Regions from separate parts of the Paenibacillus sp. JZ16 genome, predicted to be linked through region 3. Evidence: riboswitches for the same ligand, from Rfam matches in the RefSeq annotation. Region 3 holds a riboswitch; each other region holds the start of a gene.

Region 1 (3,129 bases), 3.3 Mb from region 3:
ATAGAAAACCGAGCAGGGACAGCGTTCCTGTTCCGACTAGGACAACCTTGGAGTGAAGCGAAAGCTTCTTCCATGAACGTTTTTGGAATACATCCACAATGACGATATAGCCGAGGCCTCCAATGATAAATAGCAGGACAATCGTAATATTGACGATCGGATCGCCGACAAAGGGAGAAAGGCTGTCAGACCACAGGGCAAATCCGGCATTGTTGAATGCCGAAACGGAATGGAAAAGTGCGTAGTAGGCTGCCTGTCCCCACCCGACGTCCTGTTGCCAACGGAGCGTAAGGACAATCGTAGCCAAGGCTTCAAACGCGAATGCAATGAGTACCATATACATGGATAATTTAACCAAACCTTGTGCCGAGGTCGAATGCGTGGTTTGCTGAATAATCATTCGTTGCTTCAAGCCAATCCTTTTCCCCAGAACAATGGCAACCATAACGCCAAAGGTCATAAAGCCGAGCCCGCCAATTTGAATCAAGATCATGATAATGACTTGTCCAAAAGTTGAAAAAACACTACCGGTATCCAAGACAACGAGCCCGTTTACGCATATTGCTGAGGTGGCTGTAAATAAAGCATCCAGCAGACCAATTGACCTCCCGGTGGAGGAAGAGTAGGGCAGCGCGAGCAATGTGGTCCCGATTATTATTAAAGTGAAAAAGACAAGCATGACGAGTTGAGGGGGACTCATATTTTTTTTAAGCTTGTTGATAAACAACTCCATTGTGTCAGGAGCGGAATGTTGTGTATTTCGATCTTTTGAATTCATAAATGTTCTTCTCACAAGTTCCACCCCCATTCTTTATTGATCGCCGGGTTTATCAAAGAATTTTCTGTTTTGGAAAAAAGACGACTCTACCACTTTTCCGTGACTTATTTTCAAATATTGGATCTCGTGGTCTGTTTTTATTTTCAGCAAGCCGGTGTCAAAATCGGTATTTAACTCTTTGAAAAATAGACCTTCGGCTATTGGATCGCCCCCGGATTCCTTACCGCCAAGCAGATAATGAGAACCCTCCCTGAACACAGTGACTCGAATTCCCCGTTCATGGGTGTCAGCCATTTGATCATCCATCCTTTGAACCGCTACAATGTGCAAATCCGTTTCGCCGATCTGGTTAAGGAGTTCGTTGACAAACGAACCACGCGTAATTTCTTGCCACCGCGTTTGACCGGATTGTCCGATGATTAGCTGGGTAATTTGATGATTCTTGGCGGTTTCCGCTATGATTTCCGAAGCTTTGCGATCTTCATTCGTTTTGACAATGAAGGTTGCCCCATACTCGTCGCATTTCATTTGCCACTCAGCCATATACCTTTCTTGTGCCTGATCCAGCTCATCTTCACGCAAGGGTATAACGCTCAACACAAACAGGGGACACTGAAGAAGTCTGGCTAATTCGCCGCCTCGACGGATGAGACGTTCTCCGTTTGGACCGTAATACACGCATACCAGTATCTTTTCATTGTTAAGCAGAATAATCATTCCTTTCTTTTCTAAACACAACAGCTTTAACAAAAAAGGCCTGGAGGCAGAGAAAAATCTGCTTCTAGGCCTTGGCTGTACGGATCATGGACAAGTCAAAGTAGTAAGAGTGTTCTTTCCCAAGACGCTGACGAGGTTAGCTGTCGGATTCGGGATTGAGAGTTCCCGTTCCTTCTTATCCAGAAAGAATTCACCCCTAAAGCTTAGTCGCTTTGTTGGTTCCCCCGTTCCTCATAGAGGATTAAGCATTCATGCGTATGAAATTTATCGTAATAAATATTATGCTAAAACATGCTGAAAGTAAACAGTTAGCGATCAGTCAACAACATCATATCATTGGATTGCAGCAAAAATTATGCTTTACTATGGTATATACTACGCAAAGAAGTCTACGGGGTTTCATGGTCTGTCGTATCTGAAAGGGGAAAATAGGATGGCTAAAGGCAAATCGGAGCCGCTAAAATCATTAAAACAGTTTAACCTATCATCTTCACGACTGATCCTTCTTGGTTTCGCCGCACCGATTGTAATCGGCGCGATCTTGTTAGCCTTGCCCATATCATCGTCATCAGGTGAAGGTGTAGGTTGGTTAAACGCTTTGTTCACCTCAACATCTGCAGTGTGCGTAACCGGATTGGCCGTAGTGGATACAGGAACCGACTTTTCCCTTTTTGGTCAAATCATGATCATGTGCCTGATTCAAGTCGGCGGTCTTGGTTTCATGACCTTCGGAGTTTTGATCGCCGTTGTGCTTGGAAAGAAAATTGGACTGAAAAATCGACTGCTCCTCCAAGAATCCACTAACGCATTATCAACGCAAGGCGTAGTGAGGCTATCGCTAGGTATTTTTCTGATTGCGCTCATTATCGAGTTCGTCGGAGCAGCCTTGTTAATTGTTCGTTGGGAGGAGGAACTGGGCTTGGGGCAAGCTATTTATTATGGGGTGTTCCACTCCATCTCATCATTTAATAACGCTGGCTTCAGTCTTTGGTCAGACAGTTTGAGCCGGTATGTGGGAGACCCGCTGGTCAACATCGTCATCACCCTGCTTTTTATCATTGGTGGGCTTGGATTTACTGTTGTTCTGGACTTATGGAAGCATAGAAGGTGGAATAAGCTGTCCCTTCATTCAAGAATCGTTTTGTCGACTTCAGCATGTCTATGTTTAGCCGGGTTTATCGTAATTTTCATTATTGAGTTGTTCAACTCCCGTACGTTCGGCTCTTTGAGCTGGGGAGAGCGAGTATGGGCGGCTTATTTTCAAGGCGTGGTGACTCGTACGGCCGGGTTTAATACCATCGACATAGCCGCGATGATGACGACTTCTCAGTTTTTCATGATTTTCCTTATGTTTATCGGTGCTTCCTCCGGATCCACAGGAGGCGGGATCAAAACCAATACATTTGCCGTACTGTTATTCACATTGATTAGTATTATTAAGGGGAAGCAGGACGTGCAGTTGTTAAATCGACGCATCCCCCAATCGATTATCCTCCGATCCATAGCCGTCATGGTGATCTCAGTGAGCGTTGTGATTGTCGCTACATTCTTGTTAACCATAAGCGAGCATAGCTTGCAAAAGGACTTTATGGAAGTTCTGTTCGAAGTGACCTCAGCCTTCGGCACCGTTGGCC
Region 2 (3,129 bases), 460 kb from region 3:
AAGCGTCGTGACGCTGAGCGTAGGCTGCAAAGTCTGCGGCACCTGCAGCGCAACCAGTACCATCGCAATGATAAATGCGGCCGGGATAAACACCCGGGTGTGGGCTTTGACGAAATCTTCAAAAAAGTTGCCGACGGTTGTACCCTTGCTGGTCACCGCCCGGATAAACGCAATCGCCACGCATAGCCCGGTCGCCGCGGACGCGAACATCATCATCGTAATGACGGCCATCTGGGCCATATAGGATAATCCCGACTCCCCGCTGTAATGCTGGAGATTCGTATTCGTCATAAAGCTGATGATCGTATTGAACGACAAGGTCGATTCCATATTGTCGATACCGTTCGGGTTGAAGGGCAATACTCTCTGTATCCGCAGAATCAAATACCCCGCCGACACGAGCACGATATTCGTTATCACAAAGCTGACGGCATACCCTTTCCATGTCATTCCCTTGCGTTCTTTCAACCCAATCAGTGCGAAGATCGGTTTCTCCAACCAGGAGAACCATTTATCCGTTCCATTCCCCTCATTGCGAAACACCTGATATAGATAAGTTCCGAGCGGCTTTACCAGCAGCACCAGAACGAGTATAACGATGGCAATTTGTAAAATGCCCATGACGAATGTCTTCCTCCTTCAGCTGTTTCCCTAGAATTTTTCAGGATGAATCAGCGCGTAAATCAAATATAGAAAAATAAAGAGCGTGCATATTAAAATGATCATCACAACTAATCCACCTCCGGTTCCGAAACCACGCGTCCGCACCAGGACATAAACAGCATGAGCAGTCCGTAGGTTCCTCCCAAGATAAGCACCATATATAAATCCTGCATGAATATAACCTCCTAAAACCTCATGGTCACATCAGCCAAGACGCTTAGCTGACAATGGATGAAATCAGGAAGGATACCTGATGATGGTTCGTATGAAGCACCACATCGGCCCCCAGTCCCTTATATATCAATCGCGGATTGCTGGAATGGGTAATCACATAAATCGACTCCGTCGTCCATGTCCGGCAGATCCGTAAATAGCGGCAGCACAGGTTCAAGCTGCTCTCGAACAAATACACCTTGCTGACGGGAAACTCGGGAATGATCCAGGTTTGTTCATCCCTTGTATCGATAACAATCATGTTGGTGCAGCCTAGTTCCCGCAGCCTCTCCTGCTCAACCCGGTTGTTGGCTATGGCCGCAAACGAAATGTCCATATAGATCAACTGGCGGATAAATTCTTCCCCGGCCTTGTTCGGCGCGGATACCAGGATAAACTCCTGCGGTTTCTCCATCTTTATTTCTCCTCCTAAAAAGTTCAGAAAGAGAAGACAACAACAAAGAAGCCTGGGGAAAGAGAAGAACTCTTCCCGCAGGCTTCTTCATCAGAACACGGTGAAATACACCGTGGCCCAAGTCCACGACAATCGTTGCCTCTCTCGATACGCTTACGAGGTTAGCTGACGGATTCGGGCGTGAGAGTCGCCCTACCCATAGACCGTTATCTTGTCCATGGGATTCACCCCTGAGAGATCAAGTTCATCTCCCGACTGGTTCCCCCGTTCCTTTTCCATTCAAGGACTCAGCGAAAATTAAAAACGAGTAGCATGTTATTCTATTAGCGATTGACTAACATTCAGGCCCGGCAAAACCGCACAGCATCAGGTTCGAGCGGTGAGAGTCGCATCATCCTGCATTTCCAGCGAAGGCCCATGGTGCCCTCGCCCGAGATTCGATCCATAAAGAGCCCGGCAGCTCTCACACAGCCTTTAGGTCTTCATGGAACGGCTGCCCGTATGCCTGCTGCCGATGTCCGTCAATTCATAGTTCGTATCATACGTCCGGCCTTACAGGAAGTAAATGTGAGCAGAAACACGTGGGGCGTTATGTCGAACAGGATCTATCCGGTTTCGCTCCGTTATCTCTCGAATCCTGATCTATACTATGTATTTCTCTTGTTTTCTTGTATTTATCGCAATCTATCGAGATACCGAGATTTTGCCATGATAATAGATGACACAACCGAATGTACGCGTTTTCTTTTACGGTTTTCATCGATTTTCGGAATGTATCCGTCCAATATGGCCATTTACTTTTAGATTCCTCCGGCGTATGATTCATCCATCATTCGAAACACTCGTTTACGCTGAGCTCCCGAGCCTTAAGCGAAGCGGCCACTGTAGCAGGGCCACTAACGATAAATAGGCCTGGAGAGCGGGGGTTACTCTGCTCACCAGGCCTTTTTGCCGTGCATATAACATTCCTAAAAAGGAGCGCAGATCATGACGAAACTCATCGAGGCCGCACTGGCCCCCGTCATCAAAACCGCATCGCCTGCATTAAATGCAGAGCTCATCCGCTGCATGGAGATATTTCGTTTCGACCGGGGCTCGGCTGAACGCTTTATCCCCTGGAGCGACCGAGATTGGAACTGCGGGTTGTTCAAAATCAGCTGCAAAGGCGGCCGGGTATGCCGAATATGCCCTGCCAAGCACAAGAGAATTCGCGGATCTGATCCGCTGGGCATCCGTCTTTACGAGGCTGAGAGGTATGCCCGTGACCGAGGCCATTCGCTATGCCCAGAAGCAGCAGCAGTGGGGATCCGCACGAATGCAGCTCGCCGTATCGGCCCTCGCCGATCTGGAGGCCAATCTGCAACAGCACATCACCCGTATGCGGTTAGGCAGCCTGCCGCTGGAGCGTTCCTTCCTGATGGACTGCTCGGAGGCATATTATTCCTTCTAGGACAGCTGCTAGAAAGAGCTACCGTTCTCTCTCCATTGCAATTGGTTGTTTTCCCCCCGCTCACTTGAACATATTCTTGAGCACCATCATCAGGTTGGCCGGCTTCTCTGCCAGCCGCCGGGTGAAATACGGGTACCACATCGTTCCGTAGGGCATATAACACCTGATACGGTAGCCGTCCTGTGCCAGGGCAGCCTGATCGTTCATCCTCAGTCCGTACAGCATCTGAAATTCATAGTCCTGTTTGTCTATGCGGCTCTGCTCGGCAAACACCTTCACCCAGTCGATGATGTTGTCGTCGTGCGAAGCAATCGCGACGTAGGCTCCCTGATCAAAATGCATTTTGATCAACTTCTTATAGTTGTCAATGACCTCCCGCTTCTGCTGA
Region 3 (3,129 bases):
GGATCAGTGTTAAAGACCAGCTATACGTCTCGATTCTGCTCTTCTTATACCGTTTGCTGTGGGGATATTGCCTGTACCGACTCGTAAAATCGGCAGTCGTCCCCCTTCTGATGCGATATCCGGATTCCGCCCCTAACGAGCTCAGCCGTCTTTTATTCTTCTACGAGGGCGAGATGAGCCTGTCCTTGAGCAGCACAGTACACACTTACGGATGGCTTTTGGCCGGTTTGCTCCTGATCCGGATGATCCTCACCCCGCTCATTCGGGCCGGCATCTTCTACAACCTTCACCAGGAAGCCAAGGGCGAGCGCGGTTTATTCTTCTTCACTGGCATGCGGAAACTGTGGAAACCCGTAACGCTATTCTATCTGGTTGAGCTTATTCTCACCTTCGCACCCGGTTACTGGATTCTGCCCAAAATCCTCCCGATTCTGCTGAATGGAATTCAGGAGCCTGTACTGCTGCTTCATGCACTGCCCTATGCAGCTGGCTGGTTCTTGTACGCCTATCTGATCCGCCTGTTATTGCTCTATATGCAATTTGGCCGTACCGGCGATTCCAGCATGATCAGCTCTATCCATGCGCTCTTCCGCCGCTTGGGCACAGCAATGCTGTTATCCATCACCATCGGCGGATCCGCCTGTGTCATTCTGCTGCTCCTGAGCTCGGCCTCGCTCTTCTGGGCCGGGTTGATCGGCTTAATTATTCAGCAGGCCTCTTATTTCCTGAATGGACTTTTCCAAATTTGGGAAATGTCCGCTCAATATCATTTGTGGAGAGATTCCTCCTCACAGCATCCTTAATGGTTACAATTCGTCACCCTAAAATAATGAAACACGCTCGTGAATAAGCTGTAATCAGAAGCGACACGTTTCTATCCCGCGCTAGATTTTACAGAGAATAAGAGTTCATTTATCCTCTATATTACAAATTTCTGAACGCCAAATTACAAAAAAACCTGTTCCCTCAAGATGGGGACAGGTTTTTTTGTTTAAAAATAATGTTTCCTCGTTTGCCAAATTGTTAATACTCTGCTAAAATAACGAATATGTTAGTAACAACTTTGTCATCTTTACTGTAACTTTTATGTAGGAACGTTGTAATTCGCTAACTATGTTGGAACGTCAAACGTCAATGAATGGGTTCATCAACATTTTAAGGAGCCGAATTCCCATAACGATATGGGAAGCGGGGGATCCGTTTTGGGTGAATTGATCTCGCAAGAGAGGGATCATAGGGGACCTTCAACCGAACCCTTAAGCTAACCTCGCAGGCAATGGAAGGGGCTTTTGTTTTGAAAAAGAAGTTAACGGCTGTTTCTCTAGGCCTCGCACTCGCACTCACATTAGGGACCGGAAGCGCTTTCGCCGATTCCAAATTAAATACTGCAATCAAACCAGCCATTGGTGTTTCTTACAAAACAGGTGGAACTACAACGAATGGATTTGACTGCTCCGGATTCACCAGCTATGTTTACAAAAAGCTTGGTCTTAGCCTGCCCCGTACGTCTGCAGCTCAATACAAAGTAGGTACGGCCGTATCCAAGAGCAACCTGAAAGCTGGCGATCTCGTGTTCTTCAACACATCCGGTAGAGGTGTATCTCATGTGGGTATTTATGTCGGGAGCGGCAAATTCGCTCATTCTTCATCTTCGCGCGGTGTCATTATCAGTCCGCTGAGCCAGAGCTATTACGCTAACCGATATGTAGGCGCTAAGAGAATTATGAGTCAGAATACGTACAAATCCGTAGCTGTGAACTACAATTAATGTTGGAACTTAATTGATTTACTCTTACAAGAAAGCCCTGGGTTTATGAGATTGTGCCGATCTCATCCAGCGGCTTTTTTCTTTTGTTGATTGTGTGTATACCTTTATAACGTTCAGGACAGCAAAAAAGTTCCCGCTTTTCGAAAAAAAATAAAATTTATTATACAAGTTCACTTCACTCCGCCATGTCTTCACATCATCTATCCTTTATATACCCTTCTCTCCCTTCATTAAACACCCATTTTGGAAAAATATTGATTTTCCTTGGTGCTTCGACAGCTAATGCTATTGAAAAATAGCGAAATTCACCAAGAAATAATTGCCAATCTCGCTTGCTGTCTGATAGAATGGACGCAGTAACAACTTTGTCATTAATGTAAGTGCTTTAATATATAGATGGCTATGCCTCGCGGCATCGAAAAGGAGCTTTCCATGCTGAAGAAAACATTATCGACAGCAGCCCTAAATATCACGCTGTTGTTCACTTTGGGCGTTGGCAGCGTCTTTGCTGATCATGCGCTGGATCAGGAAATCGATAAGGTTCTGGGTACAAGATACAGCTACGGTGGTACAACCACGAGCGGTTTTGACTGTTCCGGCTTCACCATGTATGTTTATGCTAAACTCGGTCTGAAGCTCCCGCATCAATCCGGCTCTCAATTCGACATGGGGACAAGCGTGTCCCGTAAGGAGCTGCGCGCTGGCGATTTGGTGTTCTTCAACACATCGGGGCAGGGCATCTCCCACGTCGGCATTTATGTCGGCGATGGCAAATTCGCCCATGCTTCCTCTAACCGCGGCGTGGTTATCAACCGCCTGGCAGAGGATTACTACGATCAGCGGTACGTGGGTGCAAAGCGTATCATGAGCGATGATAAGTATGAAGAGTCGGTCGGTGAATCATCCTAAGATATAGAGGCTAATCTTCCCTATACATAATGCTTGCCCGTTAAAGGAGCCCTTACCTCTCTTTGGCGGGCTTTTTTGATGCAACCTGGATGCTCGTAATATGGTTATTATTTATGCAGACGATAGGAGGACTTCGCAAATGGATGCCACACCGATTACATTTCACACCGTAGTCATGCGTGAAGAGCACGCCGAAGAGATATGCGCCTGGGCCTACCCTCCCCCCTATAATATCTATGGCTTTCTTCCCTGGGAGCAGATGAAAGGGCTTGAGGTGGAGTTTGGCGATCCGGACATTCGCCGAAGACAGTACATCTCGGTTCTGGATGAGCGGGAGGCCCTCTGGGGATTTGCCCAGCTGTTTCCGATGCATGATGTGACACGAATCGGACTTGGCATGCGGCCTGATTGGTGCGGGCGTGGAATGGGTAAACGATTTATGCAGACGATTG
Region 4 (3,129 bases), 1.2 Mb from region 3:
ATTAAAGATGACGTGGGAGAACATAGCCGCCAAATACCCGTATTTCAAAAAGATGTAGCTGAACAGCAAGCCGATGATCACCAGTTCAATGGGCCGGGAAATTACAGGGTATATCGGATAGAGTGTATGCCCGAGCGCCCAAATGATCGAAGTGATCAAACTGGCTACGAACGTATTGCGGACGATCTTTTTCAGCATTTTGATCCCGAACAGTCGATAGACGGCCTCCTCGGATATCCCGGCCAGCCAGGCCATCAGCGGGAAGAGCCAAGGATAGAGCATGTTGTAAGGCGATTGTGTGGCATCCGTGGTGGACCATGTATTCAAGGTCAGGCCCAGAACGACAAAGATAATGGATTGGACCCCAAGCAGGATGAAAGCCCACATATACCCCAGCTTCATGCTATCCATCACATAATGACCGTATCCAGGTTCTTTGGCGCGCGGCCATGGATTAAGCCCGTCTTCTTTGAGCCATAGCCCGCTGCCCCCGACAAGGGAGAAATAGAGCAGTGCGGAGAAGATAAGCGAATAGACCGCATAGAAGATCATCATCCCGAGTATGCCGGTTTGCGACATCCCCTCGGATTTGAAAACGGGAATCAGATTGTACGTATTCAGCATCTGAATGACAAACAGCAGCGCCGATAGGAACAGGCCGCGCTTAAACGACGTGTAGGCTCTGGTCTTCACGCTGTACACAATCGCAAGAATGCCAAGGATGAGGGTGAACAGGCCATACCCTGCAAGGGTCAGCAGCGTGGCATCTTGGGTCTGCTTGTTGACATAGGCGGAATGGGCGGCCGGAACCGAAAAAGATGGCTCATAAGAGCGTAATTTCCCCTGCTCGAATGTGAAACGGTGCTCCAATCTGGAGTCGCCGATCTTGGAATCCGGGTCCACATACCGGAGCTGGGGTTCCCCTTCCCGCGTGACCAGCTCCAGGTGCGACAGGTCATAACCCGCTCGCTGGAGCCAAGGCTCCGCAAGAGCTTGCTTCTCGGCTAATGACATGCCGTCCTCGACCACAAGCAGCATCTGTCTTTGTACATCGCCTTTGTTCAGCTCAATCCGGTCATAGCTGGAGCGGGCGTAATCGTACGAGAAGCCGACGATGCCTGAATTTTGCATGTGCACGTCCACATTGAGGGCATCGCCACCACCCGGCTTGCTGAAGCGAACGCGGTATACGTCATAGGGATATTTGGCTTCATAGGTTTTGTTGTATTCCGAAAGTCTCTTTTCCTTCGCCAGATATCCGTAAAGTTCCGATTTGGATTGATATGTAACCAGCGTGTCATCCGTTTTTGCAGCCGTAAACTGCAAAAACTCTTGAGCAAAGCTTGAAGCCGCTTGCCGAGCCTGCTCCTTGGATATGATATTCGGAGATGCCATCTCGGTAGAATCCGAATTCGTCGACGGAAACACCTGAAATAATAGGAACAGAATCAGGCCGACTGCGGCAGGCGCGATGAGCTGTTTCAGATTGGGCTTCAGCTTCAAGGGCTCTCTTGCACGATTCATGAAATTCCTCCTCTAAGAAAGTTGATACTCCCACGGGTATTCGATATGCCTGATTAAGAACGCATAGAGTCAATATAACATAGTTATGAAAGTCATAAGCAGCTTATCCCAATATCCGGAATAATGAAACAAATCGATGAAAATGAATGAAAGGTTTCGAAAACGTTAGAGAACCCTATGCTTGTATTCTTGAATATGCCCAATTCGCGCTCTTTTAAAGATTTTTTGGGTGAAAAACGGCATTGGGTTACGTACCGGATTGCGTTATAATCACATCATGCTTCAAGGAACCGAATATTCCAGCCGAATTTCGTACTGAAAATGGGGGAACCATGTAATTGGGGTGAATTTCATTATTCCCAGAATAATGAATAGGGCGACCTGTGAAAATGCCCGAATCCGTCAGCTAACCTCGTAGGCTGCAGCACAGGAACCAGACCGTAAAGGGCACTGCGTTTTCCAGTGTCTTTTTTTCTTGATTTTTTTAAGAAGGTGACCGATTGAACTCTAAATTGAACTGGCTCAGGTTGTCTCCGCCGCAGATTCTCGTGCTTGGTTTCGCGGCTATTATTTTCATCGGGACGGCGCTGTTAATGCTGCCGATATCCACAAGTACAGGTGAACCGCTGGAATTTATCGATGCCTTGTTCACTTCGACATCGGCAACTTGCGTAACGGGGCTGGTTGTGGTGGATACAGGAACGACATTCAGCTCCTTCGGACAGATCGTGATCATGCTGCTGATTCAGATCGGCGGGCTCGGTTTCATGACGATGGCCACTTTGTTTGCCTTGGCTCTCAAAAGGCGCATATCGCTCAAGGATCGCCTCATTCTGCAGGAAGCGATGAATCAGTCCTCGATGGAAGGAATCGTAAGGCTGATTCGCAGAGTACTCCTGTACTCCCTGATCATCGAGGCCTGCGGTGCCTTGATTCTATCGATCCGCTGGGCGTTTGACATGCCGATCGGCCGAGCGATTTATTATGGCGTTTTTCATGCGGTCACGATGTTTAACAACGCCGGTTTCGATTTGTTTGGCGATTTTCGGAGTTTGACCGGGTATGTCTATGATCCTGTAGTCAACGTTGTCGTGATGTTTTTGATCGTCTCGGGCGGCATCGGTTTTATCGTATTATCCGATCTGATTGATTTCCGGAAACAGCGGAGACTTTCCTTGCACTCCAAAGTAGTGCTCACCATGACGGCTACCTTGCTGCTGGTTGGATTTATCGTCATTCTTATTTTTGAATTCACCAATCCGAGGACGCTCGGCTCCCTGAATTGGGGCGGAAAATTCTTCGGCGCATTATTCCAATCCGTAACGCCGCGTACAGCTGGCGCGAATACTATAGATATTACGGGGCTTAGACAGGCCACGCAATTTTTTATCGTTATTCTGATGTTTATCGGAGCATCCCCAGGGTCAACCGGGGGTGGTATCAAAACAACAACCTTCACCATTATGGTGGGGGCGGTCATCGCCATGATGCGCGGGCGTGAAGACATCGTCATGTTCCGTTATCGCCTGGCCCAGGAGCGGGTGCTGAAGGCACTGACCATTGCATTACTGGCACTGCTGCTCGTTCTAACCGTATCGATGATTC

What was found. A riboswitch is a leader RNA that binds a small molecule or an ion and turns the genes downstream of it on or off. The one in region 3 is predicted to bind cyclic di-AMP.
Region 1: another riboswitch for cyclic di-AMP. It lies ahead of BJP58_RS05105 (universal stress protein); the one in region 3 lies ahead of BJP58_RS20340 (C40 family peptidase).
Region 2: another riboswitch for cyclic di-AMP. It lies ahead of BJP58_RS22225 (hypothetical protein); the one in region 3 lies ahead of BJP58_RS20340 (C40 family peptidase).
Region 4: another riboswitch for cyclic di-AMP. It lies ahead of BJP58_RS14965 (TrkH family potassium uptake protein); the one in region 3 lies ahead of BJP58_RS20340 (C40 family peptidase).

What each region holds. Positions count from the first base shown of each region.
Region 1 is NZ_CP017659.1:1,159,710-1,162,838, reverse strand. It holds gene BJP58_RS05110 (TrkH family potassium uptake protein) at 1-733, opposite strand, end outside; gene BJP58_RS05105 (universal stress protein) at 812-1,528, opposite strand; cyclic di-AMP (ydaO/yuaA leader) riboswitch at 1,606-1,753, opposite strand; gene BJP58_RS05100 (TrkH family potassium uptake protein) at 1,929-3,129, shown strand, end outside.
Region 2 is NZ_CP017659.1:4,928,110-4,931,238, reverse strand. It holds gene kdpA (potassium-transporting ATPase subunit KdpA) at 1-621, opposite strand, end outside; gene BJP58_RS34275 (potassium-transporting ATPase subunit F) at 652-726, opposite strand; gene BJP58_RS22225 (hypothetical protein) at 881-1,291, opposite strand; cyclic di-AMP (ydaO/yuaA leader) riboswitch at 1,426-1,594, opposite strand; gene BJP58_RS22220 (hypothetical protein) at 2,340-2,741, shown strand; gene BJP58_RS22215 (proline dehydrogenase family protein) at 2,802-3,129, opposite strand, start outside.
Region 3 is NZ_CP017659.1:4,469,396-4,472,524, reverse strand. It holds gene BJP58_RS20345 (hypothetical protein) at 1-803, shown strand, start outside; cyclic di-AMP (ydaO/yuaA leader) riboswitch at 1,152-1,291, shown strand; gene BJP58_RS20340 (C40 family peptidase) at 1,295-1,768, shown strand; gene BJP58_RS20335 (C40 family peptidase) at 2,204-2,677, shown strand; gene BJP58_RS20330 (GNAT family N-acetyltransferase) at 2,817-3,129, shown strand, end outside.
Region 4 is NZ_CP017659.1:3,293,169-3,296,297, reverse strand. It holds gene BJP58_RS14970 (CPBP family intramembrane glutamic endopeptidase) at 1-1,524, opposite strand, end outside; cyclic di-AMP (ydaO/yuaA leader) riboswitch at 1,816-1,960, shown strand; gene BJP58_RS14965 (TrkH family potassium uptake protein) at 2,025-3,129, shown strand, end outside.